DNA from 4 places in the Streptomyces sp. NPDC005266 genome. Region 1 is predicted to be linked to each of the others. Evidence: riboswitches for the same ligand, from Rfam matches in the RefSeq annotation. Region 1 holds a riboswitch; each other region holds the start of a gene.

Region 1 (7,112 bases):
CCTGGTCCATCACCTCCCGCTCCCGGCACCCGGAGGTGGCCGCCGCCTATCTGGACTTCCTCACCAATGCCCACGCGGCGGACGTCATGACCGAGCACGGGGTGCTGCCCGCCGTACCGGGCAAGGCCGCGGCGCGGGTGAGGCCGGACACCGTCGACGGCCAGATGATCGCGGGCTGGAAGCGGCTGAGCGCCGCCGATGGACTCGTCCCGTATCTGGACTACTCCACGCCCACCTTCTACGACACCCTCTCGGCCGCGCTCCAGGGCGTCGTCAGCGGCAGGACCTCACCGGAGAAGCTGGCCACGACCCTGCAGAAGGACTACGGCGCCTTCATGGAGAAACAGCGTGAGCGCCATGCGGCCAAGACCGCACCGGCGGGGGCGAAATGAAGCGCCCCCGCTCGCTGACGGCGCTGATGAGCGGCCACCGGCGGCAGGCGCCCGGCGAGCCCCGCGCCGTCGGCTATCTCTACCTCCTGCCCGCGCTCGCGCTCTACGCCGCCTTCCTGCTGTACCCCCTCGGACAGTCGGTGTGGCTGTCGTTCGTCCACTGGGACGGGCTGACGGTGGCCACCCCCGCCGGATTCGACAACTACCGCGATCTGTTCGGCGACCCCGCCCTGCGCGCCCCCTTCGCGCACGCGCTGGTGCTGCTCGTCTTCTACTCGGCCCTTCCGGTGGCCATCGGGCTGCTGCTGGCCGCCGTGATGTCCCGGGTCCGGGTGCGCGGGATGACCTTCTTCCGTACGGTGCTGTTTCTGCCGCAGGTCCTCGCCCTCATCGTGGTCGGCGTGGCCTGGCGCTCCATCCTCGCCCCCGACGGGCTGCTCAACGACACCCTGCGCGCCGTCGGCCTCGGCGGGCTCGCCCGCCCCTGGCTCGGCGACTACACCTGGGCGCTGCCCGCCGTCGGTGTCGTCGGCACCTGGGTCTCCACCGGACTGTGCGTGGTCCTCTTCCTCGCCGGGGCCCAGCGCATCCCACGCGAGCTGTACGAGGCGGCGCGGATGGACGGCGCGGGGGCGGTCCGGGAGTTCCTCACCGTCACCCTGCCGGGCCTGCGGCCGCAGATCGCCGTGGCGCTGACCCTGACGATCATCGCGGGGCTGCGCAACTTCGACCTCATCTACATCACCACCAGCGGCGGCCCCGGCAACTCCACCTCCGTGCCCGCCTACGAGGTCTACCACCGGGCCTTCGAGACCAACCAGGTCGGCTCGGCCGCCGCCGTCGGCGTGGCCCTCACGGCCCTGATCTTCGTCCTGACCGTCACGGTCTCCCGGCTCGTGGAAGGGCGGCGGGCATGATCACACGCCTCGAACGCACGGTCACCTACGCCATTCTGGCCCTGTTCTCCCTCATCGCGCTCACCCCGGTCATCGGCATCCTCGCCACCGCCTTCGGCTCGCAGAACTCCCTGGACACCGGGTTCTCGCTGCCTCGGGGCGGACTGCACTGGAGCAACTTCGCCGACGCCTGGAGCCGCGGCCACTTCGGGACCTATCTGGGCAACTCGGCGCTGGTGACGGCGGTCGTGGTCGCCGTCACCACCGTCCTGGCGATCCTGGCCGCCTACGCCTTCGGCGCGATGCGCTTCCCCGGCTCCACGGTGCTCTTCCACCTCTTCGTGATCGGGCTGGCCCTGCCCCAGGAGGCCCTGGTCGTCCCGCTCTACTTCGATCTGCGGTACGCCGGACTCACCGACACCTACTGGGCGTTGATCCTCCCGCAGACCGCGCAGTCCCTCGCCTTCGGCGTCTTCTGGATGCGGACGTACTTCCGGGGCAGCGCACGGGCGGTGATCGAGGCGGCCCGTCTGGACGGCGCGAACACCTGGACCACGCTGTGGCGCATCCTGGTCCCGATGGGCCGCCCGGCGATCTCCACCATGGTCGTCATCACCTTCATGTGGACCTGGAACGAGTTCCTGATGGCCCTGGTCATGGTCAGCGACGAGGCCCATCGCACGGTCCCCCTCGGCCTCGCCTTCTTCCAGGGGCAGCACAGCTCGGACGCGGCCCTGCTCGCGGCGGCCTCGGTGCTGATCGCCCTGCCGGTGGTGGTCGTCTACGTGGCCCTTCAGCGCCGGTTCATCGAGGGCATGCTGGGCGGAGCGGTGAAGGAATGAGCCCGCCTACAGCGAGGGCGTACGGCTGACCGGGCGGCCGAGACGGGAGACGGAGCGGGCGAAGGCGGCCGCGTCGTGGACGGCCGCCCCGCCCGTGTCGTTGTTGAAGTACACATAGACATCGGCGTCGGCCGGCCAGGTGTCGTCGACGCGGCGCGCCCAGGTGGCGAGCGCCTGGCGGCCGTAGCGCGGTGCGGGCTCGGCACGCCCGCCGTGGAAACGGAGGTAGCCCCACTCGGTGCTCCGCCACAGCGGGGTGACCGGGCGGGAGCCCCGGTCCGCCCAGCAGAGCGCGGCGGAGCGGCGCTCCAGCACCGCGCGGATCTCATCGGTCCACCACGAGGGGTGGCGCGGTTCGACGGCCACCCGGGTCCCGGAGGGGAAGCAGCGCAGACAGGTCTCCAGCAGCTCGCCGTCGGCCCGCAGGGTCGGCGGCAGCTGCAGCAGGACGGGGCCCAGCCGGTCGCCGAGCCCCTCCGCGCGGTCCATCAGCCGCGCCACCGGCTCGCTCGGGTCGCGGAGCCGCTTGATGTGGGTGAGATAGCGGCTGGCCTTGACCGCCATCACGAAGTCGTCGGGGGTGCGCTTCCGCCAGGTGGCGAACTGATCGCGGTCGGGCAGCCGGTAGAAGGCGTTGTTGCTCTCGACGGTGGCGAAGGCACGTGCGTACTCCTCCAGCCACAGCCGTTGCGGGCAGTCGGGCGGATAGAGATCGCCACGCCAGTCCTTGTACTGCCACCCCGATGTGCCGACCAGGACGGTCATGCTTCGCCCGGGTGCCAGGGCGGCCACTGGCCGGGCCGGTCGGCCCAGTGGACCTGGGCCGGGTCGTCGAAGTCGATGTCGGGGAAGACCTGCCGGACGCGCGGTTCGAACTCCTCCCGCTCGAGCGGCTCACAGCCGAGGCCCCGCAGCCATACCCGCCGGTAGCGGCTGTCGTGTGCGAATGACTCGACGAAGACGGGGTATCCGGATTCGCCCGGGATCGTGGCGTTCTCCATACCTCCAGGGTGCCGCAGCCGTCCGCATCCGCGCGTCGGGAGCGCCGACCGGGCCGACAGAGATTTTTAAGTCCAGATCCATGTGCCGGGGGTGAGCGATGATCTTCACCGATCGTGTGGACGCCGGGCGGCGCCTCGCTGGGCGGCTGCGGCCCCTGGCCGAGGAGAAACCTGTGGTCCTCGGGCTGCCCCGGGGCGGGGTGCCGGTGGCCTTCGAGGTGGCCCAGGCGCTGGAGGCGCCGCTGGATGTGATCATCGTCCGTAAGCTCGGCGTCCCCTTCCACCGGGAGCTGGGCTTCGGCGCCATCGGCGAGGGCGGCGTCCGGGTCGTCCACGAGGCGATCATCCGGATGAGCCGGGCCGACGAGGGGGATCTCGCGGAGGTGGAGCGGAGCGAGCAGGTGGAGCTGGAGCGTCAGGCGCGGCGCTTCCGCCGGGGCCGGCCGCGGATCCCGATCGAGGGCCGGACGGTGGTCGTCGTGGACGACGGGATCGCGACCGGAGCTACGGCACAGGCCGCCTGCCGCGTCGCACGGGCTCAGGGTGCGGCCCGGGTCGTTCTGGCAGTCCCGGTGGCGCCCCCGGACGCGGTCGCGTCGCTGCGCCAGGACGCGGACGAGGTGGTGAGCCTGTCCACGCCCACGGACTTCTCGGCGGTGGGGGAGTGGTACGAGGACTTCTCCCAGACGTCGGACACCGAGGTCGTCGACCTGCTGTCCCGGTCGACTGGAGAGACGGGAGAGGCGCATCCTGGAAGGTGATGCAGGAGGTGATCGCGATGGAGACGATCGTGGGATGCGACATTCAGATGGAATTCCGGGAAATCGGTCCGCTGACCGAGGCGGTCGTCCGGCTGAGGATGCATGACGGCACGGAAATGCTCGCCCAGGGCCGGGCGAACCGCAACCCGGACGACCCCGCACAGCCGAGGGTCGGCGAGGAGATCGCGGCGGCGAGGGCGCTGACCAATCTGGCGCACCGGCTGATCGGCAAGGCCGGTGGCGACATCGAGGAAGTCACCCACGCCAAGGCACATCTGGCGATGTAAGGACGAGGGAGCGTATGCCGCGGTGGCCCACCGCGGCATACGCCACTGCCCGCCCGCCGCGGTGGCCCACCGCGGCATACGCTCCTGCTCGTCCGCCGCTCAGCCGCCGCTCAGATGTGGACGCCCTTCGACCGGAGATAGGCGAGCGGATTGACGTCCGAGCCGTAGTCGGGGCCGGTGCGCACCTCGAAGTGCACATGCGGACCGGTGCTGTTGCCGGTCGAGCCGGAGCTGCCTATCTGCTGGCCGCCGGCGACCGACTGGCCCACCTGGACCGACAGCGCCGACATATGGGCGTACTGGGTGTACATGCCGTCGGGGTGCCGGAGCACCACCTGATAGCCGTACGCTCCGCCCCAGCCCGCCGCGACCACCTCGGCCGGTCCCACGGCCCGCACCTGGGTGCCGACGGGGACGGGGAAGTCGGTGCCCGTGTGATGGCCGCTCGACCAGTTGCTGCCGGATACGCCGTACGGGGTGCCGACCAGAGTGCTGCCGACCGGCGTGGTGAAGGACGAGGACGAGCGGGTGGCGGTGCCCGTCTGCCGCTTGTGCGGCGTGCTCTTGTGCGCCTGCGCCTGCGCGTGCTTCGCGTCGGTGCGCTGGGTGGCGGTGGCACGGGGCGCGTTGCGGTGGCTGTCGAGGGAGAGCCGCTGACCGGGGAGAATGAGATCCGGGTCGCCGCCGATGACCCGGCGATTGGTCTCGTAGAGCCGCTCCCAGCCGCCCGCGACGTCCTGGGCGTCGGCGATCCTGGAGAGCGTGTCACCGCGGGCGACGGTGTACGACGGGGACTGCGGAACAGCCTTGGGGGTGGCCCTCGGGGCGGCTCTCGGGGTGGCCTTGGGGGCCGCCTCGGTGGTGGCCTTCGGGGTCGGGGTGGCGGATTTCTGGGCGTCCTGGCTGCCGGATGTCTGGCTGCCGGACGCCTGGCTACCGGGAGAGGTGTCCGGGGCGGGGCCGCCGCGCGTCAGGCCGGCCTTCAGCGAGCAGACCGGCCAGGCGGCGGGACCCTGGCTCGCGAGCACCTTCTCCGCGACCGCGATCTGCTGAGCCTTGGAGGCCAGGTCGGCCCGGGCGGCGTAGGCGGTGCCGCCGTACGCCTGCCAAGTGCTCTGGGTGAACTGGAGCCCGCCGTAGAAGCCGTTCCCGGTGTTGATGCTCCAGTTGTTGGTGGACTCGCACTCCGCGACCTTGTCCCAGGTGCTGACGGAGGCGGCGTTCGCCTGGCCGACGCCGATGAGCGGCAGGGCGACTCCGGCGCCGCCGGCGGTGACGGCGAGCGAGGCGCGGGAGACGCGGCGAGGCCGGGGCCGGCGGTGACGTCCGCGTGCAGCCATTGAGCTCTTCCTCTCCTGCGCCTGCGAGGTGAGCTGTCGGGTTCGGGCTGGAGTTGCCCGGCCACCCGCACACGGTGCTGTCCACCGCGGCGCGCGTCTTCACCCCAAGCCGTGCCGCGTGGATCGCGGTACGGCGCCTACCTTGGTTCCCCCGCTCCCGCCGTGACAGGTCGTCGTCACACCCCTCGGCCGACGGCGGGACTCGGCGCTCCGGCGAAGGAGACCCGTGCGCGAAAACGACGGGTGCCGAACAGTAATCACATCGATTTGGTCACGACAAGGCATCGAGACCGTTTGTGGTGAACAGTCCGAAATGGGAAAGGGGCTTACTCGTGTGATCAATGTACTGACACACATAAGGGCGCGGACGCGGGGAAGGGAGACCCGAAAGGGGAATGGACGGGGGGCATCGGGGCACTCGCCCTCGCGGCCGGTGACCCGGCAGACGGCGGACCTGGGAGGTCGCTCATGGTGCGATGGAACGGCACGACGACTTCACGATCCCGGCCGCCTCGGCCACTGGCGTTAAGCGCGCTGCTCGTCGGCGCGCTGCTCGTCGGCGCGCTGGCCACGGCCACGGCCTGCGGCAGCGATACCGGGAACGGGGCGTCTTCGCCCGGGGCCTCATCCGTGGCGGCCGACTCGTCCGCCGCGAGCGCCTCCCCCGGCCCGGCCGCATCGTCCGCGAGCACCGCCCCGCGGAGCGAACGGCCCTCGTCGCCCAGCGCGAAGCCGCCCACGGAGTCGGCGCACACATCCCCCTCGCACTCCTCCTCTTCGGCGCCCGCCGCCGCCTCCGGCGTGCGCCGCATCTGCTCCAAGGGGCAGTTGACGCTGACGGTCGGCCGGATGGACGTGGGCGCCGGCAATGTGTATCTGCCCCTGATCCTCACCAACAAGTCGTCCTCGACCTGCACCCTCACCGGATTCCCCGGCGTCTCGCTGCTCGACTCCACCGGCGCCGCGATCGGCGACCCCGCCACCCGGCGCGGCCCCACCCGCTCCACGGTCTCCCTGCCGCCGGGCGGCAGCGCCTCCACAAGCCTGCACACGCTCAATGAGGGCACGACCGACACCCCGTGCCGGCGCAGCCCCGCCCAGATCCGCGTCTATCCGCCGGATTCCTTCGGGGCGATGAAGGTACCGGTGCGGTCCTTCCGGGTGTGCGGAGGCGTCTTCGAGGTCGAGGCGGTCGGTTCCGGAACGGGCACCTGAGCCCAACCGCCACCCCCTCCGCCCGCCGCACCGGGGACGGCGCGGACGGTCACTCCGGCTCCGGCCCCAGCCCCAGCTCCGCGACGAGCCGGGCCAGTTCGGCCGCCGCCGGGTCGCCCGGCGCGAGGACCGCGACCACGTCCACCAGTTCCCTCAGCGCACGGTGCGCCTCACACGTACGCAGCAGGGCCAGCGCCTCCGCGCGGCTTGCCGACTGGCGGCTCACCGCGGTGCCCACGGTGGGCAGTTCATCGAGGAGTTGCTGCCAGCGGGCGGGGGAGGTCAGCCCCCGGACGGCCAGCAGTACGTCCGCCAGGCGGCCGAGCTCCTGGATCGTCAGCCTGCGACGGCCCGGTACGGCGGTAGCGGTCGGCGTAC
Region 2 (7,112 bases), on a different contig from region 1:
CCGTCACGACGCGGGTCGAGGTCCGGCAGCGACGACGGGGCGCCGCTCGCCGCCGCCGCGCGGGCGGGGGTCGTGCCCGCCCAGGCCAGGACCAGGCAGTCCTCGCCCTTCAGGAACCGCTGGCAGCGCACGCCGCCCGTCGCCCGGCCCTTGCGCGGGTACTGGTCGAAGGGGGTGAGCTTGGCCGTCTGCTGCACCGAGTCGTCGAGCGTGCCCCGCGCGCCCGCGACCGTGAACACCACCGCGTCGGCCGCCGGGTCGACGGCCGTGAACGAGATCACCTTGGCGCCGGAGCCGAGCTTGATGCCCGCCATACCGCCCGCCGCTCGGCCCTGGGGCCGCACCTGGCCGGCCTGGTAGCGCAGCAGCTGTGCGTCGTCGGTGATGAAGACCAGGTCCTCCTCACCCGTGCGCAGCTCCACCGCGCCCACGATCCGGTCGCCCTCCTTGAGGGAGATGACCTCCAGCTCGTCCTTGTTGGCCGGGTAGTCGGGGACCACGCGCTTGACGACGCCCTGCTCCGTGCCGATCGCGAGCCCCGGCGACGACTCGTCCAAAGTGGTGAGGCAGATCAGCTCCTCGCCCTCGTCCAGCGAGAGGAACTCGGCGATCGGCGCCCCGCCCGCCAGGTTGGGGGGCCCGGCCTTCTCCGGGAGCATCGGCAGATCGATCACCGAGAGCCGCAGCAGCCGCCCGGTGGAGGTCACCGCCCCCACATCCGCGCGGGCCGTCGCCGGGACGGCGGAGACGATCACATCGTGCTTGGCCCGCTTGACCTTCTCCTCGCCCGCCAACGGCTCCCCGTTGGCCGTACGGGCCAGCAGCCCGGTGGAGGACAGCAGTACCCGGCACGGGTCGTCCGCGACCTCCAGCGGCACCGCGGTCACCGGAGCGTTGGACGACTCCAGCAGCGACGTGCGGCGCGGGGTGCCGAACTGTTTGGCCACCGCGGCCAGTTCGGAGGAGACCAGCTTGCGCAGCTCGGTGTCCGAGTCGAGGATCCGGGTGAGCTCCTCGATCTCCGTCTTGAGCTTGTCGCGCTCCGCCTCCAGCTCCAGCCGGTCGAACTTGGTCAGCCGGCGCAGCGGAGTGTCCAGGATGTACTGCGTCTGGACATCGGAGAGGTCGAAGCGCTCGATGAGCGACTGCTTCGCCTCCGCCGCGTTATCGCTCTGCCGGATGATGCGGATGACCTCGTCGATGTCGAGGAGGGCGACCAGCAGCCCCTCGACTAGGTGCAGCCGGTTGCGCCGCTTGCCGCGCCGGAACTCGCTGCGCCGCCGGACCACGTCGAAGCGGTGGTCGAGATAGACCTCCAGCAGCTCCTTCAGCCCCAGCGTGAGCGGCTGACCGTCCACCAGCGCCACATTGTTGATGCCGAAGGACTCCTCCATCGGCGTGAGCTTGTAGAGCTGCTCCAGTACGGCCTCGGGGTTGAAGCCGTTCTTGACCTCGATCACCAGTCGCAGACCGTGCTCGCGGTCGGTCAGGTCCTTCACGTCCGCGATGCCCTGGAGCCTCTTCGCGCCGACCAGGTCCTTGATCTTCGAGATGACCTTCTCGGGGCCCACGGCGAAGGGCAGCTCGGTGACAACCAGGCCCTTGCGGCGGGCCGTCACGTCCTCCACCGACACCGTGGCGCGGATCTTGAAGCTGCCGCGTCCGGTCTCGTACGCGTCCCGGACGCCGCCGAGGCCCACGATCCGGCCGCCGGTCGGCAGGTCCGGGCCCGGCACGAACCGCATCAGCGTCTCGAGATCCGCGCCCGGGTGCTTGATCAGATGGCGGGCGGCCGCGATCACCTCGCCCAGGTTGTGCGGGGGCATGTTCGTCGCCATCCCGACCGCGATCCCGGAGGTGCCGTTGACCAGCAGGTTCGGATAAGCGGCGGGGAGGGTGACGGGCTCTTGCTCACTCCCGTCGTAGTTCGGGGAGAAGTCGACCGTGTCCTCGTCGATCGACTCGGTCATCAGTGAGGTGGCCGAGGCCATCCGGCACTCGGTGTACCGCATGGCCGCCGGCGGGTCGTCGTTCCCCAGCGAGCCGAAGTTCCCGTGGCCGTCGACCATCGGCAGCCGCATCGAGAACGGCTGGGCCATGCGCACCAGCGCGTCGTAGATCGACGCGTCGCCGTGCGGGTGGAGCTTTCCCATCACCTCGCCGACGACGCGGGCGCACTTCACGAAGCCGCGCTCGGGGCGCAGCCCCATCTCGTTCATCTGGAAGAGGATGCGGCGGTGCACCGGCTTCAGCCCGTCCCGGGCGTCGGGCAGCGCGCGGGAGTAGATGACCGAGTAGGCGTACTCGAGGAAGGAGCCCTGCATCTCATCGACGACGTCGATGTCGAGGATGCGCTCCTCGAAGTCGTCCGGCGGGGTCTTCGTGCTGCGGCGGGCCATCGCGCTTGCGGCTCCTTCAACTGCCGATGCGGGATCCTGACGCCGACCATTGTGGCCCCGTCCACCGACAACTGTGGAACGGGCCGGGGGCAAGGGGGGCCGCCGGGGCCCGGAAACCGTCCCCGCACGGCGCCGAAACGGTCCGCCGGATCTCCGGGAGACGGGAACTTCGCCAGATGTCCTTGCGCTTGCATACAGTGACAGAAGCGCTCAGCACGCGGTTCGCACGCGCTCCATCACGCGATCGAAGGGACGTACATGCCCATGGGTCACACGGCCACGCAACAGGCCGGTTCCGGCGGCCTGAAAGCGACCGAGCACCGCCTGGCCAACGGCTTGCGCGTGGTGCTCTCCGAGGACCATCTGACCCCGGTCGCCGCGGTCTGCCTCTGGTACGACGTCGGCTCGCGCCACGAAGTCGAGGGGCGCACGGGGCTGGCCCACCTCTTCGAGCACTTGATGTTCCAGGGTTCGGCGCAGGTGACGGGCAACGGCCACTTCGAGCTGGTGCAGGGGGCCGGCGGCTCGCTCAACGGCACCACCAGCTTCGAGCGCACCAACTACTTCGAGACCATGCCCGCCCACCAGGTGGAGCTCGCCCTGTGGCTGGAGGCGGACCGGATGGGGTCCCTCCTGACCGCGCTGGACGAGGAGAGCCTGGAGAACCAGCGGGACGTCGTCAAGAACGAGCGCCGCCAGCGGTACGACAACGTCCCGTACGGCACGGCCTTCGAGAAGCTCGTCGCCATGGCCTACCCCGAGGGCCACCCGTACCACCACACCCCGATCGGCTCGATGGCCGACCTCGACGCCGCCTCGCTGGAGGACGCGCGGGAGTTCTTCCGCACCTACTACGCGCCGAACAACGCCGTCCTGTCGATCGTCGGCGACATCGACCCCGAGCAGACGCTCGCCTGGGTCGAGAAGTACTTCGGCTCCATCCCCGCCCACGACGCAAAGCGGCCGCCCCGTGACGGCACGCTGCCTGAGGTGATCGGCGGGCAGCTGCGCGAGGTCTTGGAGGAGGAGGTCCCGGCCCGCGCCCTGATGGCCGCCTACCGGCTGCCGCATGACGGCACCCGGGAGGCCGACGCCGCCGACCTGGCGCTGACCGTCCTCGGCGGCGGGGAGTCCTCCCGGCTGCACAACCGCCTGGTGCGCCACGACCGCACCGCCGTGGCCGCCGGATTCGGGCTGCTGCGGCTGGCGGGCGCGCCCTCGCTCGGCTGGCTGGACGTGAAGACCTCCGGCGGCGTCGAGGTGCCCGCCATCGAGGCCGCCGTCGACGAGGAGCTGGCCCGCTTCGCCGAGGAGGGCCCGACCCCGCAGGAGATGGAGCGCGCCCAGGCCCAGGTCGAGCGCGAATGGCTGGATCGGCTGGCCACGGTCGGCGGCCGGGCCGACGAGCTGTGCCGGTTCGCCGTGCTGTTCGGCGACCCCCAGCTGGCCCTGACCGCCGTGGAGCGAGTGCTCGACATCACCTCCGAGGAGGTGCGGGCCGTGGCCGCGGCGCGGCTGCGCCCCGACAACCGCGCCGTCCTGGTCTACGAGCCCGTGCAAGGCGCCGAGGACGCCGACGACGCCGCCGAAGCCGACGACACCGACGCAGAAGGGGAGGCGGCCCAGTGAGCGACGCCGTCACCGCGACCATGACGTTCCACCCCCAGCCGCAGGGTGGTGCCCCCAAGCCGTGGGCCTTCCCGGCCCCCGAGCGCGGTGAGCTGTCCAACGGCCTCACCGTGCTGCGCTGCCACCGCCCCGGCCAGCAGGTCGTCGCCGTCGAGATCAATCTGGACGCCCCGCTCGACGCCGAGCCGGACGGGCTCGACGGCGTCGCCACGATCATGGCGCGTGCCCTGTCCGAGGGCACCGACAAGCACACCGCCGAGGAATTCGCCGCCGAGCTCGAGCGCTGCGGCGCCACGGTGGACGCACACGCCGACCACCCCGGCGTCCGCGTCTCGCTGGAGGTCCCGGCCTCCCGGCTGCGGAAGGCGCTCGGCCTGCTCGCCGACGCGCTGCGCGCCCCCGCCTTCCCCGAGGGCGAGGTCGAGCGGCTGGTGCGCAACCGGCTGGACGAGATCCCGCACGAGCTGGCCAACCCGGCCCGCCGCGCCTCGATGGCCCTGGCCAAGGAGCTGTTCCCGGCCGAGTCCCGGATGTCCCGGCCGCGCCAGGGCACCCAGGAGACCATCGAGCGCATCGACGCCGCGGCCGTACGGGCCTTCTACGACGCGCATTTCCGGCCCTCGACGGCGACCGCCGTCGTGGTCGGCGACCTCAGCGGCGTGGACCTCGACAAGGCGCTCGCCGACACCCTCGGCGCCTGGAAGGGCGGCACGGCCGCGCCACGCCCCATGCCCCCGATCATCGCCGACGACACCGGCCGTGTGGTGATCGTCGACCGGCCGGGCGCGGTGCAGACCCAACTGCTCATCGGCCGTATCGGCGCCGACCGCCACGACCGGATCTGGCCGGCGCAGGTGCTGGGCACGTACTGCCTGGGCGGCACCCTCACCTCCCGGCTCGACCGGGTGCTGCGCGAGGAGAAGGGCTACACCTACGGGGTGCGCGCCTTCGGCCAGGTGCTGCGCTCCTCGCCCCCGTCGCCCACCGGCGGGTCCACGGGCGCCGCGATGCTGGCGATCAGCGGCTCGGTGGCCACCGAGGTCACCGGACCCGCGCTGGACGACCTCTGGAAGGTGCTGCGCACGCTGAAGGAGGAGGGTCTGACCGACGCCGAGCGCGATGTCGCCGTGCAGAACCTCGTCGGTGTCGCCCCGCTGAAGTACGAGACGGCCGCGGCCGTCGCGGGCACCCTCGCCGATCAGGTCGAGCAGCACCTTCCGGACGACTTCCAGGCGCAGTTGTACGCCCGCCTGGCGGAGGCCGGGACGGTGGAGGCGACCGCGGCGGTGGTGAGCGCCTTCCCCGCGGACCGGTTGGTCACGGTGCTGGTCGGGGACGCCTCGGTGATCGCGGAGCCGGTCAAGGCGCTGGGCATCGGCGAGGTGCGCGTCATCTCCGGCTGAGCCGCGCGGAGTTGGCCGACAGGTCCGACGAGCCACCAGGGGGAAGGGCCCTGGCGTCGTGTGCGGCGCCAGGGCCCTTTCGCATGCCCGTTTCATGGCGAGGTTATGTGTTTGGTTTGTGGTGAGAGCAACAAAAACCCGGATCTGTTTGGTGATCGAATCACGGCCCGTCTAGCGTCAGTGCGGCTGTTCGCCAGTTGCACGCCGCACCCGCGGCACGGACAGTCATCGCCGAGTCCCCGTACGGCGCGAGCCAGGGGAGCCGGGGACCCGTCTTCCTGCGCCGACTTCGTCGCAGGAGGGGCCCGATCCCCAGGGGTGAATCGGACGCCTTCCCCGGCCGGGGGAGGGGCCCGTAGGAGACCTTCCTGCTCCGAACCCGTCAGCTAACCCGGTAGGCGAGAAGGAAGGAAAGGAGTACGCCTGACCATGGCGTCCACCAGTGCCACCGGGAGGCACCGCCGCTCCCACAGGGCCACCGTCCGCACCGGAGCGAACTTCCTGGGTATCACGACGGTCGCCTCGGGCGTCGTCGCCGGGATAGCCGGACCGGCCTTCGCCGCGTCCGACGAGGGCCCCGCTCCCCAGGACACCGGTCTGCGCCAGGCGATCGTGATCGGCGACGGGCTCGCCGACGACATCGAGGACCAGGCGCAGGCCCAGGAGACCGCGGCCCAGCAGGCCGCGGCCAAGGCGCGGGCCGAGGCCATCGCGCGCCAGGAGGCCACCAGGAAGGCGGAGGCGGCGGCGAAGAAGGCCAAGGTGGAGCGCGAGGCCAAGGTGCGCGCGGCCCGCGAGGCCGAGCGCAAGCGCCTCAACACCTTCATGGCGCCGATCTCGGGCTCCTACGTCTCCACCGCCTACCAGGCGTCCAGCGGGCTGTGGTCCTCCGGCAGCCACACCGGCATCGACTTCCACGCCGCTTCCGGCACCTCGGTGCACGCCGTCGGCTCCGGCGAGGTCGTCGAGGCGGGCTGGGGCGGCAGCTACGGCAACAACATCGTCATCAAGATGAACGACGGCACGTACACCCAGTACGGCCACCTCTCGTCGATCGGCGTCTCGGTCGGCCAGAAGGTCACCCCCGGGCAGCAGATCGGCCTGTCGGGCGCCACCGGCAACGTCACCGGCCCGCATCTGCACTTCGAGGCCCGCACCAGCCCGGACTACGGCTCGGACATGGACCCCGTGGCGTATCTGCGCTCGCACGGCGTCAGCGTCTGACCGTCGACATCGCGTGAAGGCCCCGTCCGGCCCGGACGGGGCCTTCGGCATGCCTGCCGCGCGCTGACCAAAAAATATCCATGAAATGCCTTCTGCCATCGGCAATTCTGGCAGCTTGGAATAGAGTCGTCGAACGAGCGTCAATCAGGTGCGTTTCGCGGGCATTAAGGCGGAGGTGCGACAATGCGGGTCGTCACGTGAGCGGGGATACGACCGCGATCCAGGGCGGCCGGCGGATTTCGGCGCACGCGGTGTGCACGGCGATCCGCGACGACATCGTCTCCGGAACGTACCCGCCCGGAAGCCGACTCACGGAGGAACTTCTCGCCCGGCGCTACGGCGTCTCGCGGGTGCCCGTCCGCGAGGCGCTGCGCACCCTGGAGTCCGAGGGCTTTGTGACGACCCGGCGCCACGCGGGCGCGTGCGTCGCGCAGCCCTCGGAGCGCGAGGCGGCCGA
Region 3 (7,112 bases), on a different contig from region 1:
TGTCCCTGGCCTCCAGGCGCTGCCGCTGTTCCCGGGTCAGCCGGTCGAGGAGGCGATCGGCGGCGGCGAGCTTCTTCTGGACGGCCTGTCGGTGGCGGGCGGCGGCCGCCTGGCAGTCGCGCAGCTCGTGCAGGCGGTCGGCCGCCTTGCCGCGCAGCGTGCGTAACTTCTTCTCCTGGTGGCCGATGCTCGCGATCGTGGCGGCCTGGCGGTCGCCCGCGCGGTCGGCGAGCGAGGCGCGCCGCAGATACTGGTCGGGGGAGGAGGACAGGGCGAGCTGGAGGGTGGGGGCGACGGTCCCGGTGCGGTACTGGGCGGTGGCGAAGGCGCCCAGCGCGTTGCGGGCGGTGTTGAGGCGGGCGGTGCGGCGGGCGGCCTCGTCGCGTAAGTCCTCGTACGCCTCACGGGCCTTGGCGGCCGTCGACTTCGCGCCGTTGAACTTCTCGGTGGCCTCCTCGGCCTCTCGCTGGTACCGGTCGACCTTGGCCTTCACCTGAGCCAGGGTGGCGGGCGCGGGACGGGGGTCGGCGCAACCGGTGCCGCCCAGCAGGGTGGCGGAGGCGGCGCCCGTGAGGGCCAGGAGTGCGGCCGTGCGGGCGGTGGTGCCGGCGAGCGAACGCTGCTTGGGCTGCTGGTGTTTCGTATGCGACCTGTGCGACGCCACTGCGGCCGTTCACCTTTCCTGGGGGGAGCTGACAGGTGGCAGTCCGCCCATGAGGCGGGGACCCTCGGATGACGGGAAGCGGACTGCCACCTGAAGGAGGAAGCTAAGGCGCCCGGTGGGGCCGGTGCGGTGCGATGAACGGGAGTGGACGGATTTCGTCGCTGTGGTGGCCGTGGCTGATCGGGCGGTTTGCGGGGTGGTGGTGAGCGGAGGGCGGCTCTGACCGAAGCGATGATCGGGGCCCACCCGAGTGCGGGGCGGTGCTATGCGCGGGGCTAGTCTCCGAGCCATGGACGTACTGATTCATGTGTTCGTCGGTCTGCACATCGTCGGCATCGCCGCGCTGCTCGGCGGCTTCCTCACGCAGATGAAGGCGATGCGGTCGGGCGAGGCCCGGATGGTCCCGGGGATGCTGCACGGGGCGCTGACCATGCTGGTGACCGGGGTGGCGCTGGTCGGGCTCAACCAGGCCGAGGACACCACCGTCAACACGGTGAAGATCGGCGTGAAGCTGGCGCTGCTGATCGTGATCCTGGGCCTGGTCTATGTGAAGCGGGACGAGGAGAAGGTCGAGCCGGGGCTCTTCGGCGCGGTGGGCGCCCTCACGACGGCGAACATCTTCATCGCGGTGCTGTGGACCTGATCGTCCGGCTCGTATGACCAATAGCGGGTATAACGGACTGATACCGTGCGCAACCCTTCGCACTCGCGAGCTGTCTTACCAAGACCAAGGCAGTTCGGAGGGAGTGGCAATGGGGGTAGTGGGGGCGATCAAGAGCCGTCGGGGGCGCCGGGCGGGGGCCGCGCTGGGGCTGATGGGGATGGTGGTGCCACTCGCGTTGGCCGCCGCCAACCCGGCGCAGGCGGCGCGGGCCGCGTCTGCCGCGACGTCGTGCACCACCAGCACCGGTCCGTACCAGAAGCAGGCCGAGAAGTTCCTCGGCCGCCCCGTCGACGGGCGGCAGTCCCGGGCGGACTGCCTGGCGATCCAGAATTTCCAGATCAACCACGGCATAAGCCCGACCATCGGCTACGCCGGCCCGGTCACCTGGGGCGTGATGAGCCTCATCAACACCCAGAAGGCGGCGGGAGACAACCCGAACGCGGCGAGAAAATGCCCGACCAACAAGGGCCGCATCGCCTGCGTCGACCTCACCCGGCAGCTGAGCTGGGTCCAGGACGGCTCCCGGCTGGTCTACGGGCCGGTGCCGGTACGGACCGGGCGCGACCGGTACGAGACCCGCACCGGGCTGAAGAAGATCTACTGGCGGGACATCGACCACTGGTCGACGCTCTATGACGTCGCCATGCCGTACAGCCAGTTCTTCGACGGCGGGCAGGCGTTCCACTCCATCGCGGGGAGCGTGTGGTCGCCGCCCGGCTCCCATGGCTGCGTCAACTTGCGCTCGGCCGACGCGAAGAAGTACTGGAGCCTGCTGAAGAACGGCGACGATGTGTACGTGTACGGGCGCAAGCCGGGCACGTGAGCCTGATGGTGCGGCTGCCCGGCGCCGGGCAGCCGCACCGCACTACGGTCCGCACTAAGCGTTACGGCGAAGTCAAGTGCTGATCCTTCTCGGCGTCCAAGCCCTCGGCCAGGCCGAACGGCGAGGGACCAGCGGCGAACTTCACCGCATCCGCTCAGGCGGGCCGTACGCTCCCATAGATCGGCATCTCGGTGATCGGGGCCTTCTTCACCACGTCCCCGGGCTTCGGCGCGTGGATCATCATCCCGTTGCCTATATAGAGCCCGACATGGCTGATGTCGTCATAGAAGAAGACGAGATCGCCCGGCTGGAGGTCGGACGTGGAGACGCGCGTGCCGGCCTTCACCTGGTCCCAGGTCGTGCGCGGCAGCGACACCCCGGCGGTCTTCCAGGCGGCCTGGGTCAGCCCTGAGCAGTCGAAGGAGTTGGGGCCGGTCGCGCCCCAGACGTACGGCTTGCCGACCTGCGCCTTCGCGAAGGCGACCGCCTGGGCCGCCTTCGAGCTGTTGGAGGGGACGGACGGTGCGGAGGGGGCCGTCGAACCGGAGCCGGAGCTGTCGTTGCGCTCCTGCTGCTGCTTGCGCTCGGCCGCCGCCTGGCGCTGCTTCTGGGCCAGCTCCGCCGCCTTGCGCCGGTCCTCCGCCTCCTTCTTCCTCTCGATCTCCGCCAGCCGGGCCTTCTCCTTGGCCGTCAGATTCGCCAGCAGTCGGCGGGCCTCGGCCAGCTTGTCCTGGACGGACTTCTTCTGGGTCTTCAGCTCCTTCTGCGACGCGGTCAGCGAGGCCAGGCTCTCGGTGGCCTTACCGCGCTCCTCGGCGGCCTTCGTCCGCTGCGTCTCGAAGTCGTCGACGGCCTGCTTCTGCTTGCCGCTCATCCGGTCCATGAGGTGGGACTGGTCGAACATGTCCTGCGGATCGTTGGAGAACAGCAGGGCCGCGGCGCTGGTGGCCATGCCACCGTCGCGGTACTGGGCGGCGGCGTAATTGCCGAGCGTGCGCCGCGCCTCGTTCAGCTTCTCGGTCCGCTGCGCGACCTTGTCCAGCAGCCGGTCCACCTTGACGCGCTGCTGGTCGGTGCGCTCCTTGGCGGCGTTGTAGCGCTGGGTGGCGGTTTCCGCCTGGTGGTAGAGGGTGTCGACCCTCTCTTTGACCTTCTCGATCGACTGGGTGGCGGCCGGTTTGTGATCGCCGGGCGCGGCGTTCGCCGTCTGGGACAGGAGCGTGACGGAAGCCAGGGCGGCGGTGGTGACCCCGACAGCGGTACGGCGGCCAGGACCGGAGAGCGAGGCCGGTATTCGGGTCCGCGGCTTGCGGTGCGACGCCAAGGGTGGCGACTCCTTCCGTGGACCGCCTACCGGGTTAGCTGTCGGGTTCGGGCGGTTCGGAAGGCTGCCCTACGGCCCACGCGGCCGATTCACCCCGGTCTTGCGTTGTGGGTCCCCGGCTCCGGCTGCCACGGTGTCGCGACGTTCCGGACTCGGCGGAGGCCGCCCGTGCCGACGCGGTCGCCGACGGGTGTCGGGCTGCCTGACGCAGGACGGTAACGAACTAGTGGTGCTTCTGTGAAGGCTGATGGTCGTTTTACCCGAAACACCCCTCGAGACGGCCCTGTGCGGGTCCCGTCCCCGCCGTCTGGACCGCCCACCGGCCAGAGGCCGCTGAGGGTGCGCCCCCTCCCCGGCGCCCGACCGGACCACCAAAGCGGCAGCCGCCAGCGCTCGGGAGGGGGCGGGGGTGCAGGGGCGGGGGGCCTGGACGCCTACGTGTATTTGTGGCGCCGATCTCCGGCCCACCCCACGCTTCCGGCTTCCGGCGCCTAAATATATCGGTCCAGGCCCCCCGCCCCGGAGGCCCCGCCCCCGGCGCCCGACGACGCACCCTGGCACCCGACACCGCCCCCCCGGCGCCCGACGACGCACCCTGGCACCCGGCACCGCACCCCCGGCGCCCGACGACGCACCCTGGCACCCGACACCGCACCCCGGCACCCGACGACGCACCGTGGCACCCGACAACGCACCCCCGGGTCGCCCTATCCGCGCCTACGTGTCGGTGGCGCCGCTTAGACTCGGTGAGCGATGAGCAGCCTCTTTGACGACAGCTTCCTGGCGGACCTCGGGCACTCCGACGAGGAGCCCCCGCCGCCTGAGGACCGCGAGGGACCCGTGGAGCACGGCCCCGTGGGCGGTGAAGACGTGCCGCACTACCTCTTCCGCACCGGCTTCGACGCGCCCGCGCCGCCCAGAGAGGCGTATTACCGGGACGGCGCCGCGCGGCCGGTCGTGGACATGTCCGCGCTGCTCGAGGGGATGAACGAGCAGCAGCGGGCCGCCGTGGAGCACACCGGCTCGCCCCTGCTGATCGTCGCCGGCGCCGGCTCCGGCAAGACCCGGGTCCTTACCCACCGCATCGCGTATCTGCTCGGCGCGCGCGGGGTGCACCCCGGCCAGATCCTCGCCATCACCTTCACGAACAAGGCGGCGGGGGAGATGAAGGAGCGGGTCGAGCAGCTGGTCGGCCCCCGGGCCAATGCGATGTGGGTGTCGACGTTCCACAGCGCGTGCGTCCGCATCCTGCGCCGCGAATCGAAGAAGCTCGGCTTCACGTCCTCGTTCTCGATCTACGACGCCGCCGACTCGAAGCGGCTGATGGCGCTGGTGTGCCGGGACCTGGACCTCGACCCCAAGCGGTTCCCGCCGAAGTCCTTCAGCGCCAAGATCTCCAACCTCAAGAACGAGCTGATCGACGAGGAGACCTTCGCGGGGCAGGCGGCAGGGGGCACCTCCCGGACGGAGTCCGGGGGAGGGTTCGAGAAGACCCTCGCCGAGGCATACGCGATGTATCAGTCGCGGTTGCGCGAGGCCAACGCCCTCGACTTCGACGACATCATCATGACGACGGTCAATCTGCTCCAGGCGTTCCCGGACGTCGCCGAGCACTACCGCCGCCGCTTCCGGCACGTCCTCGTCGACGAGTACCAGGACACCAACCACGCGCAGTACACCCTGGTGCGCGAGCTGGTGGGCACCGGGGAGGACGCGGGCGAGCTGTGCGTCGTGGGCGACGCCGACCAGTCGATCTACGCCTTCCGGGGCGCCACGATCCGTAACATCCTCCAGTTCGAGGAGGACTACCCGGCCGCGCGGACGATCCTGCTCGAGCAGAACTACCGCTCGACCCAGACGATCCTGAGCGCGGCCAACGCCGTCATCGAGCGCAATGAGAACCGCCGCCCGAAGAACCTGTGGACCGAGGCGGGCGCCGGGGCCACGATCACCGGCTATGTGGCCGACACCGAGCACGACGAGGCGCAGTTCGTCGCCGACGAGATCGACCGGCTGACCGACGAGGGCGACGCCAAGGCGGGAGACGTCGCCGTCTTCTACCGGACCAACGCCCAGTCCCGTGTCTTCGAGGAAGTCTTCATCCGGGTCGGGCTGCCGTACAAGGTCGTCGGCGGAGTGCGCTTCTACGAACGCAAGGAGGTCCGTGACGTCCTCGCGTATCTGCGGGTGCTGGCCAACCCGGAGGACACCGTCCCGCTGCGCCGGATCCTGAATGTGCCCAAGCGCGGCATCGGGGAGCGCGCGGAGGCGATGATCGATGCGCTGGCGGCGCGCGAGAAGATCACCTTCCCGCAGGCGCTGCGCCGGGTCGACGAGGCGTACGGCATGGCGGCCCGCTCGGCGAACGCCGTCAAGCGGTTCAACACGCTGATGGAGGAGTTGCGGACCATCGTCGAGTCGGGGGCGAGCGCCGCGACCGTTGTGGAAGCGGTGCTGGAGCGGACGGGCTATCTGGCCGAGCTCCAGGCGTCCACGGACCCGCAGGACGAGACCCGCATCGAGAACCTCCAGGAACTGGCGGCCGTGGCCCTGGAGTTCGAGCAGGACCGGGGTGAGGAGAATCCCGGCACGCTCGCGGACTTCCTGGAGCAGGTCGCGCTCGTCGCCGACTCCGACCAGATCCCGGACGAGGACACCGAGGGGGCGGGCGTCATCACGCTGATGACGCTGCACACGGCCAAGGGGCTGGAGTTCCCGGTCGTCTTCCTCAGCGGCATGGAGGACGGGGTCTTCCCGCATATGCGGGCGCTCGGCCAGACCAAGGAGCTGGAGGAGGAGCGGCGGCTGGCGTACGTCGGGATCACCCGGGCGCGTGAGCGGCTCTATCTGACGCGCTCGACGATGCGCAGCGCGTGGGGACAGCCCGCGTACAACCCGCCGTCCCGCTTCCTGGAGGAGATCCCGGACCAGTATGTGAAGTGGCGGCGCACCGGGCCCGCCACGCCGTCGGCGTCGATGGGCGCCGTCGCCTCTACACCGTCGATGCTGTCGTCATCGCGCTCGCGCGCGGGGGCCAGCGGTTTCGCGACCCGGCGGGCGAAGGAGCGCCCGGTGGTCTCCCTGGCCATCGGCGACCGGGTCACGCACGACTCGTTCGGCCTCGGCACCGTCGTCGGCGTGAAGGGCAGCGGGGACAACGCGGAGGCGACGATCGACTTCGGTGAGGACAAGCCGAAGCGGCTGCTGCTGCGGTACGCGCCGGTCGAGAAGCTGTAGTCCGGGTTTACGTCCGGGTTCGCGTCCGGGTTTGCGGGTTTACCGGTTTACGGGGGCCGGTCAGTTCGGGTCGAGGCCGTGGCCGCGCAGCCACGGCAGCGGGTCAACGGCCGCGCCGCCGCCCGGGTGGACCTCGAAGTGCAGATGCGGACCGGTGGAGTTACCGGAGTTCCCGGAGTACGCGATGGTGTCCCCGGCCTTGACGGACCCCGAGCGGATCTTGGCGCTGCTGAGGTGGCAGTACCAGGTCTCCGTACCGTCCGGAGCGGTCACTATGACCATGTTGCCGTAGGCGTCGTTCCACTGGGTGCGCACGGTACCGTCCGTCGCGGCCATCACGGGCGTGCCGTAGCTGACCGGGAAGTCGATGCCGGTGTGCACCGACATCCAGTTGATACCG
Region 4 (7,112 bases), on a different contig from region 1:
TCGGCCGGCGGTCAGCCCTTGAAGCGCGGGAAGGCGGAGCGGCCCGCGTACACCGCCGCGTCGTCGAGGATCTCCTCGATGCGCAGCAGCTGGTTGTACTTGGCGACCCGCTCGGAGCGGGCCGGGGCGCCGGCCTTGATCTGGCCGCAGTTGGTGGCGACGGCCAGGTCGGCGATGGTGACGTCCTCGGTCTCGCCGGAGCGGTGGGACATCATGCACTTGTAGCCGTTGCGCTGGGCCAGCTCGACGGCGTCGAGGGTCTCGGTGAGCGAGCCGATCTGGTTGACCTTGACCAGCAGCGCGTTCGCCGTGTCGCTCTCGATGCCCTTGGCCAGCCGCTCCGGGTTGGTGACGAAGAGGTCGTCGCCGACCAGCTGGACCTTGTCGCCGAGCTGCTCGGTGATGGCCTTCCAGCCGTCCCAGTCCTCCTCGTTCAGCGGGTCCTCGATGGAGACCAGCGGGTAGGCCGCGACCAGCTCGCCGTAGTACGCGATCATGTCGGCGGCGGAGCGGGAGGTGCCCTCGAACTGGTAGGCGCCGTCGTTGTAGAACTCGGAGGCGGCGACGTCGAGCGCCAGGGCGATGTCCTGGCCCGGCTGGTAGCCGGCCTTCTTGACGGCCTCGAGGATCAGGTCCAGGGCCTCACGGTTGGAGCCGAGGTTCGGCGCGAAGCCGCCCTCGTCGCCGAGGCCGGTGGACAGGCCCCGCTCCTTCAGCACGCCCTTCAGGGTGTGGTAGACCTCGGCGCCCCAGCGCAGGGCCTCGGAGAAGGACTCCGCGCCGATCGGAGCGATCATGAACTCCTGGATGTCCACATTGGAGTCGGCGTGCGAGCCGCCGTTGAGGATGTTCATCATCGGGACCGGCAGCAGATGGGCGTTGGGGCCGCCGAGGTACCGGAAGAGGGGGAGGTCGGAGGCCTCGGAGGCGGCGTGCGCGACGGCGAGGGAGACGCCGAGGATGGCGTTGGCGCCGAGCGAGGACTTGTCCGGGGTGGCGTCCAGGTCGAACATCGCCTGGTCGATCAGGCGCTGCTCGGTGGCGTCATAGCCGACCAGCTCGGGGCCGATCTGCTCGATGACGGCGAGGACGGCCTTCTCCACGCCCTTGCCGGCGTAGCGGCTCTTGTCGCCGTCACGGAGTTCGAGGGCCTCGAAGGCGCCGGTGGAGGCACCGGACGGAACGGCGGCACGGCCGGTGCTGCCGTCGTCGAGGCCGACCTCGACCTCGACCGTGGGGTTGCCTCGCGAGTCGAGGATCTCGCGAGCTACGACGACGTCGATGGACGGCACGAGGTTCTCCTTCGTATGTGTCTGCGGTAGCAGCACGAGCCTAACGGGCCGGGAGGGCTGCACCCCCCGTTAGCCCGCCCCGCGAGACAGGACGTGGCACAAAAACCCGGATTGGCCGCGGATATCCAGATTTCCGGGTGACTGACAAGCCCCGGCCGGACACACCGAGGGGGCGGCGCGCCCGGCCGGGGCTGGATTCTCGGAGGCCGGGCCCGAGCGGAGGCCGGCCGAGGTGGGTCAGCTCAGGTGGAGCTGCTGGCCCGGGTAGATCAGGTCGGCCTGCTCGACGATGTCCTTGTTCAGCGTGAAGAGCTTCTTCCAGCCGCCCTTGACCCGGTGCTCCTTGGCGATCTTGGCAAGGGTGTCGCCGGACTCGACCTTGTACTCGCCGTCACCCTTCTTGACCGGGCCGCGGGTCTGCGAGCGCCCGGCGTGCTCGGGCTCGCTGCGGGTCTCGGCCTTCGGCTGGGCGGGCTGGGCCGCCGGGGCCGACTGCGAGGGCTGGGGGGAGGACTGGGTGGAGGCGTCGGACTGCGCCTGCGAGCCCGAGGAGGAGCCGGAGGAGCCCGAGGGGGCGCCACCGGAGGTCAGGCCCTTACCGCAGACCGGCCAGGCGCCCTTGCCCTGGCTGGAGAGCACCTTCTCGGCGATCTGGATCTGCTGGTCCTTGCTGGCCTTGTCCGCGGTGGGGGCGAACGCGGTACCGCCGTAGGCGGCCCAGGTGGAGCTCGAGAACTGCAGACCGCCGTAGTAGCCGTTGCCGGTGTTGATCGACCAGTTGCCGCCGGCCTCGCACTGGGCGACCTGGTCCCACTGGGACGTGGTGGCGGCGGAGGCGGAGGTGGCGCCGAGGAGCGGCGCGGCCACGGCCGCGCCGGCGATGCCGGTGAGCGCGGCGATACGGGTGACCTTGGACGGGCGGCGGTGCTTGCCGTTGGACTTGAGCATCGTTGGTTCGTTTCCTCACCGACGCCTACGAGGTGAGCTGTCGGGTTCGGGCGTGAGTTGCCCGGCCGGATACGGCACGCCGCATCCGGCTTCACCCCTAGCCGTCGAGCCCGCTTCCACAGGCTTTTCGGCACCTACCTTGGGTCCCCCGCTCCTGCCTTCGGCGCTGACGCGTCGGTACCGGTCGACCGCCGGCAGGATTCGGCGTGACGATCGACGGTGCCCGCGGTAGCGAGCGGAAAGACGTTAAACACACCTGTGGGGAAGGTTCAAACACCTTCATCTCGTCGCAGGATGGTGTTCCCGATCTCACTTGTCGCACATCCCCGCAGGTAGGACCGGGTGCGGAGGGATCGGACAGGGGGAACACGCCGGACGATGTGACGAGAGGTATATCTCACCGGTTCCAGATCGGGCAATTCCCCCCGAATTACCGCCCCTTGGCGGATAGGTCAAGGCGCTGACCAGGGAGGATGAGGTCCGGGTCGGACCCGATGACCTGCTCGTTGGTGTCGTAGAGCCCATGCCACCCATCGGCCAACTCGCCCCGTTGGGCAATCGCTGACAGATTGTCACCCGGTCGGACGGTGTAGTCGTCACCCGTAGAGCCCTGGGCACGGTCCGCGTCGCCGCGGGAGGCATGCTTCCCGGAGGGCCGGGCATCCGCCGTCGAACCGTCGCCCGCGCGCTCTCCCGCGCCTTCTTCACCCCGATGGCGGCCGCTGGGCGCGGGATCGGCGGACGAGTCCGGCGCGTCCGGGGAGGCGGAGGGGTCCGGCGAGGACGTGGAGTCGTCCAGTCCGTCGGGGGACTGGGAGGTACGGGGCGCGTCCGGCTTCTCGGCACTCGGGGACGCATCCGGCGTACGGGGCGTATCGGATGATCCGGAGTCACCGGACGCGTCGGACGGCAGCACACCGTCCAGCAGCCCCCGGCCCTCCTCCGTGTCGCCGCGCTGGGCCGAACCCGGCCGGTCCGGGGTGGCCGTGGAGCCAGGGTCCACATCGGGGGCGCCGCTGCCGTCGGAGAGCCCGGCGTTCAGCGCACAGCTCGGCCAGGCGTCCGGGCCGCGGTCACCCAGAATCGATTCGGCAACGGTTATCTGCTGGGAGCGGCTGGCCAGATCGGGGCGCGGGGCGTAGTCCGTACCACCGTGGCTCTTCCACATGTCCAGGGTGAGCTGGAGCCCGCCGTAGAAGCCGTTGCCCTCGTTGGCGCTCCACATGCCGCCGCTCTCGCACTCGGCGACGCGGTCCCATGTGGTGGCCGGGGCGGCTTGGGCGCCGCCCGCGCCGAACAGCGGTATGGCGATGCTCGCCCCAGTGACGCCTGCCGCGACGACGATGGCCGGAGCCTGACGAGGGCGGCGGTGTCTGCCGTTCCCGGAAAGCATGCGATTGGGCCTCTCGTGTGACCTTCAGTTGCGGTTGAACATAGCGAGGCCGCCCGATCATCACAACCCGATGTATCCCAGGTCACGCCCAGGTCACGCAGCTGAGCGTTCGTCACTTATGTCGCCCCACAAGGGGCTTGATCGATTCACTCGTCCGGCGAATTCCATTCCACCGGAAGCGCGCGCAGCCCGCGCATGATCAGTCCGCCGCGCCAGCGCAAATCCCGCGAATCCACCGCAAGCCGCAGATCGGGCAGGCGCCGCAGCAGGGTACCGATCGCGGTCCGTGCCTCCAGCCGGGCGAGCGGTGCGCCCAGGCAGTAATGGATGCCGTGGCCGTAGCCGAGATGCTGATTGTCCTCGCGGGTGAGATCGAGGACCTCGGGCGCGTCGAACCGCTCCGGGTCGCGGTCGGCGGCGGCGAGCACCACCAGCACCGGCTCCCCCTCGGCGATGCGCTGTCCGCCGATCATGACCGGCTCGGTGGCGAACCGCCAGGTGGCGATCTCCACCGGCCCGTCGTATCGCAGCAGCTCCTCGACCCCGGCCGCGAGCACCCCCTCGTCCCCTTCTTCCAGGGCCCGCTGGAGCAGGGCGCGCTGCTCCGGATGGCGCAGCAGCGCGTACATCCCGTTGCCGATCAGGTTGACGGTCGTCTCGAAGCCGGCGAACAAGAGGATGAAGGCCATGGCCGCCGCCTCGTTCTCGGTGAGGTGCTCACCGTGGTCGCCGGCGCGGATGAGACCGGAGATCAGGTCCTCCTCGTCCCCTTCTACTCCGGGTGCCGCAAGGGACAGCCGCTTCCGGTGGATCAGCTCGGCGAGATACGCCCGGATCCGCTTCACCGCGCGGGCCACCCCACCGCGCGGCCCTCCGCCGTGCCGGATCATCGATCCGGCCCAGTCCCGGAAGTCGTCCTGGTCCTCGCGCGGCACCCCCAGCAGATCGCAGATCGCATAGATGGGGAGAGGGAAGGCGAACTCATGGATGAGGTCCGCCTCTCCCCTCTCCGAGAAGGCGTCGATGAGCTGATCGGTCAGCTCCCGCACGCGCGGCGCGAACGCGGCGACGCGGCGGGGCGTGAACGCCTTGGACACCAGCCGGCGCAACCGGGTGTGGTCCGGAGGGTCGATATTGAGCAGATGTGTCATCAGGTCCGCGCGCTGTTCGCCGGGAATGCCCACCTTGCCCCGGGCATGAGCCGACTCGCTGTGCCGCTGGGGATTCTTCGACAGACGGGGATCGGCCAGCGCCTGCCGTGCGTCGGCGTAACGGGTCACCAGCCATGCCTCGACACCACTGGGGAGCGTGGTCCGGTGCACCGGCGCGTGTTCGCGCAGCCAGGCGTACGCCGGGTAGGGGTCGGTCGCGAACTCCCAGGTGAAGAGGGTGGGAGGGGAGATGTAACGGGGCTGTTCTGGCACCCTCCGACGATACCGGCCACCATCCGGGGACCCCGATACCGACCTTTATCGGAAGTAATGGGATAAGGCGGTGGCTGAATCGATAACCGTCGAATATTAATTCAAGTTTCCCTCCACGCATCCTCCACCAGGCACACACAGCCGGAGTCGATTGCCCCGTATCCGAGGAGCGCGAACGACGATCTACGGCCACTCCACCACCCTCCGCGCGCCGCGTCCGCACACGCTCCGACCTGGGCCAACGCCCGCATGCCCAGGCTTGGCTGAAATGGCGTCAGATGGCCCGAATGAGACTGAGGCACATGCACGGCGACCCCTGAGCGTGGTGATACGATCACCGCGCTTGCCAGGCGAGCCAAGGGCGCGTAAGACACACGGCGACCCCGGCAGAAAGCCGAGAGGGTCACCACTCTGAGGAGCATTATGCCGCCAGTCGGGCATACGGAGCCGTTCCGGCGCACCGACTTCTGTGCGCTGCCGTCGGCAAGACGAGTGCGATGTCCCCGGACTCTGCGGACACCGTACGAGCGCTGACTCACCGCATCCTCTCAGCACACCCGGATGCAAAAACGCACAACACCTCCTTATCAAGTCCATGGCGGTCTAGTCGTTTAAAGAGAGTCTTATGACGCAATACATACAGGATCCAGCACTCTGGGGCCTGATCGTTGGCACGCCTCTCGCCGCAACCGCCCTTATCCGTGGCCGGAAGGCGCGGGCGACTCTGCGCAAGGAAAAAGCGGAGCTGGAGAAGCGCGCCGCGGACCTCGAGAGCAATTACGCCGAGGCGGTGCAGGAGGCTCAGATCCGCGCGGAGGAGGCCACCAAGAGTGCGCTGAAGTCCGCCATGCGAACGCTTCAGGGCCTCGCCAACGAGCAGCAGCTGGCCATCTCCAAAACCCAGGACAAATACGGGGAGCACCAGATTCTCCAGGACCTTCTGGAGATCGACCACATGAACTCGCAGTTCGGGCGGCGTGCCCAGTCCATCGCCGTGCTCTGCGATGGCTGGCTGGGCCGTCAGCGGTCCGTCGCCTCGGTGTACGACGTGGTGCGCAGCGCCAAGGGCCGTATCCGCCACTACACCCGCGTGGAAATCCGCTCCCAGAGCAATTTCGCGCTGGTCAGCAAGGCCGTCGAACCGGTCGCGCTGGCCCTGGCCGAGCTGCTGGACAACGCGACCAGCTACTCCGCCCCCGACTCTCCGATCGACATCACCATCCGCACCGTGCCGAAGGGCGTCTGCGTCATCATCGACGACGCCGGCGTCGGCATGAACGAGGAGGAGAAGAACCGGGCCGACAAGCTGCTGTCGGCCACGCGCTCGACGGGTGTGACGGGGCTCGGCAATCCACCGCAGTTCGGCTTCGCGGTGATCGGCGTGCTCGCCTCGCGGTACGGCTTCAGCGTCTCCGTCGATTCGACCTCTCCTTACGGTGGTGTGCGCGCCGTAGTGCTTCTTCCCGAGGACCTCCTGACCAACATGCCCGAGCCGGCGGAGCAGCCGTCGCGCCGCGCGTCCGCCGCGGCGGACCAGCCGGAGGCGAGCGCGGAGACCGGCTCCACCGCGGGTGGTCTGCCCAAGCGTCGCCGCAAGGGCTCGATCTCCATCGTCCCGAAAGCAGATTCCCCGAGTGCCTCGGCCAGGACGAGCGAGGAAACCGCTTCGATCATGGGCGCCTTCCAGCGCGGCACCCAGTCCGGACGCTCCGCAAACCCGAGCAGGGAAGGGCATGATCCTCAGTGAACAACGACCTGTCATGGATGCTTGACAGCGCCCTGGAGGTACCAGGGGCCCGTCATGCGATCCTGGTCTCCGCCGACGGTCTGCTGATGGCCCGTTCTCAAGAGGTCAACAAGGACGAGGCGGATACCGTCGCTGCCGCGATGAGCGGCATCCAGTCTCTGAGCCGGACCATGGCCGGCTTCTGCGGCGGCCCCCATATGACCTGGCGTCAGACACTCGTCGAGTTCGACGGAGGATGGGTCTTTCTCATCTCCGCCGGGGAGGGCGCGTATCTCGCGGTCTCCTCCGCGCCCGATGTCGACATGGCT

What was found. Region 1 has a riboswitch for cyclic di-AMP ahead of ABZU99_RS05285 (transglycosylase family protein). Riboswitches for the same ligand answer to the same signal wherever they lie in the genome.
Positions count from the first base shown of each region.
Region 2: another riboswitch for cyclic di-AMP. It lies ahead of ABZU99_RS25640 (M23 family metallopeptidase); the one in region 1 lies ahead of ABZU99_RS05285 (transglycosylase family protein).
Region 3: another riboswitch for cyclic di-AMP. It lies ahead of ABZU99_RS16330 (NlpC/P60 family protein); the one in region 1 lies ahead of ABZU99_RS05285 (transglycosylase family protein).
Region 4: another riboswitch for cyclic di-AMP. It lies ahead of ABZU99_RS29035 (transglycosylase family protein); the one in region 1 lies ahead of ABZU99_RS05285 (transglycosylase family protein).

Region 1 covers NZ_JBEXHC010000002.1:359,349-366,460, forward strand. The annotation lists gene ABZU99_RS05250 (extracellular solute-binding protein) at 1-392, shown strand, start outside; gene ABZU99_RS05255 (sugar ABC transporter permease) at 389-1,309, shown strand; gene ABZU99_RS05260 (carbohydrate ABC transporter permease) at 1,306-2,130, shown strand; gene ABZU99_RS05265 (DUF72 domain-containing protein) at 2,137-2,895, opposite strand; gene ABZU99_RS05270 (hypothetical protein) at 2,892-3,131, opposite strand; partial or broken gene ABZU99_RS05275 (phosphoribosyltransferase family protein) at 3,230-3,856, shown strand; gene ABZU99_RS05280 (DUF1876 domain-containing protein) at 3,892-4,179, shown strand; gene ABZU99_RS05285 (transglycosylase family protein) at 4,290-5,519, opposite strand; cyclic di-AMP (ydaO/yuaA leader) riboswitch at 5,525-5,702, opposite strand; gene ABZU99_RS05290 (DUF4232 domain-containing protein) at 5,988-6,734, shown strand; gene ABZU99_RS05295 (hypothetical protein) at 6,784-7,112, opposite strand, start outside.
Region 2 covers NZ_JBEXHC010000017.1:54,841-61,952, reverse strand. The annotation lists gene ABZU99_RS25655 (DNA topoisomerase IV subunit A) at 1-2,399, opposite strand, end outside; gene ABZU99_RS25650 (pitrilysin family protein) at 2,664-4,028, shown strand; gene ABZU99_RS25645 (pitrilysin family protein) at 4,049-5,431, shown strand; cyclic di-AMP (ydaO/yuaA leader) riboswitch at 5,651-5,846, shown strand; gene ABZU99_RS25640 (M23 family metallopeptidase) at 5,861-6,655, shown strand; gene ABZU99_RS25635 (GntR family transcriptional regulator) at 6,853-7,112, shown strand, end outside.
Region 3 covers NZ_JBEXHC010000007.1:154,347-161,458, reverse strand. The annotation lists gene ABZU99_RS16345 (NlpC/P60 family protein) at 1-664, opposite strand, end outside; gene ABZU99_RS16340 (hypothetical protein) at 954-1,307, shown strand; gene ABZU99_RS16335 (L,D-transpeptidase) at 1,417-2,151, shown strand; gene ABZU99_RS16330 (NlpC/P60 family protein) at 2,306-3,475, opposite strand; cyclic di-AMP (ydaO/yuaA leader) riboswitch at 3,483-3,643, opposite strand; gene pcrA (DNA helicase PcrA) at 4,229-6,712, shown strand; gene ABZU99_RS16320 (M23 family metallopeptidase) at 6,773-7,112, opposite strand, start outside.
Region 4 covers NZ_JBEXHC010000022.1:36,464-43,575, reverse strand. The annotation lists gene eno (phosphopyruvate hydratase) at 12-1,292, opposite strand; gene ABZU99_RS29035 (transglycosylase family protein) at 1,530-2,240, opposite strand; cyclic di-AMP (ydaO/yuaA leader) riboswitch at 2,248-2,416, opposite strand; gene ABZU99_RS29030 (transglycosylase family protein) at 2,671-3,633, opposite strand; gene ABZU99_RS29025 (cytochrome P450) at 3,780-5,057, opposite strand; gene ABZU99_RS29020 (ATP-binding protein) at 5,683-6,804, shown strand; gene ABZU99_RS29015 (roadblock/LC7 domain-containing protein) at 6,801-7,112, shown strand, end outside.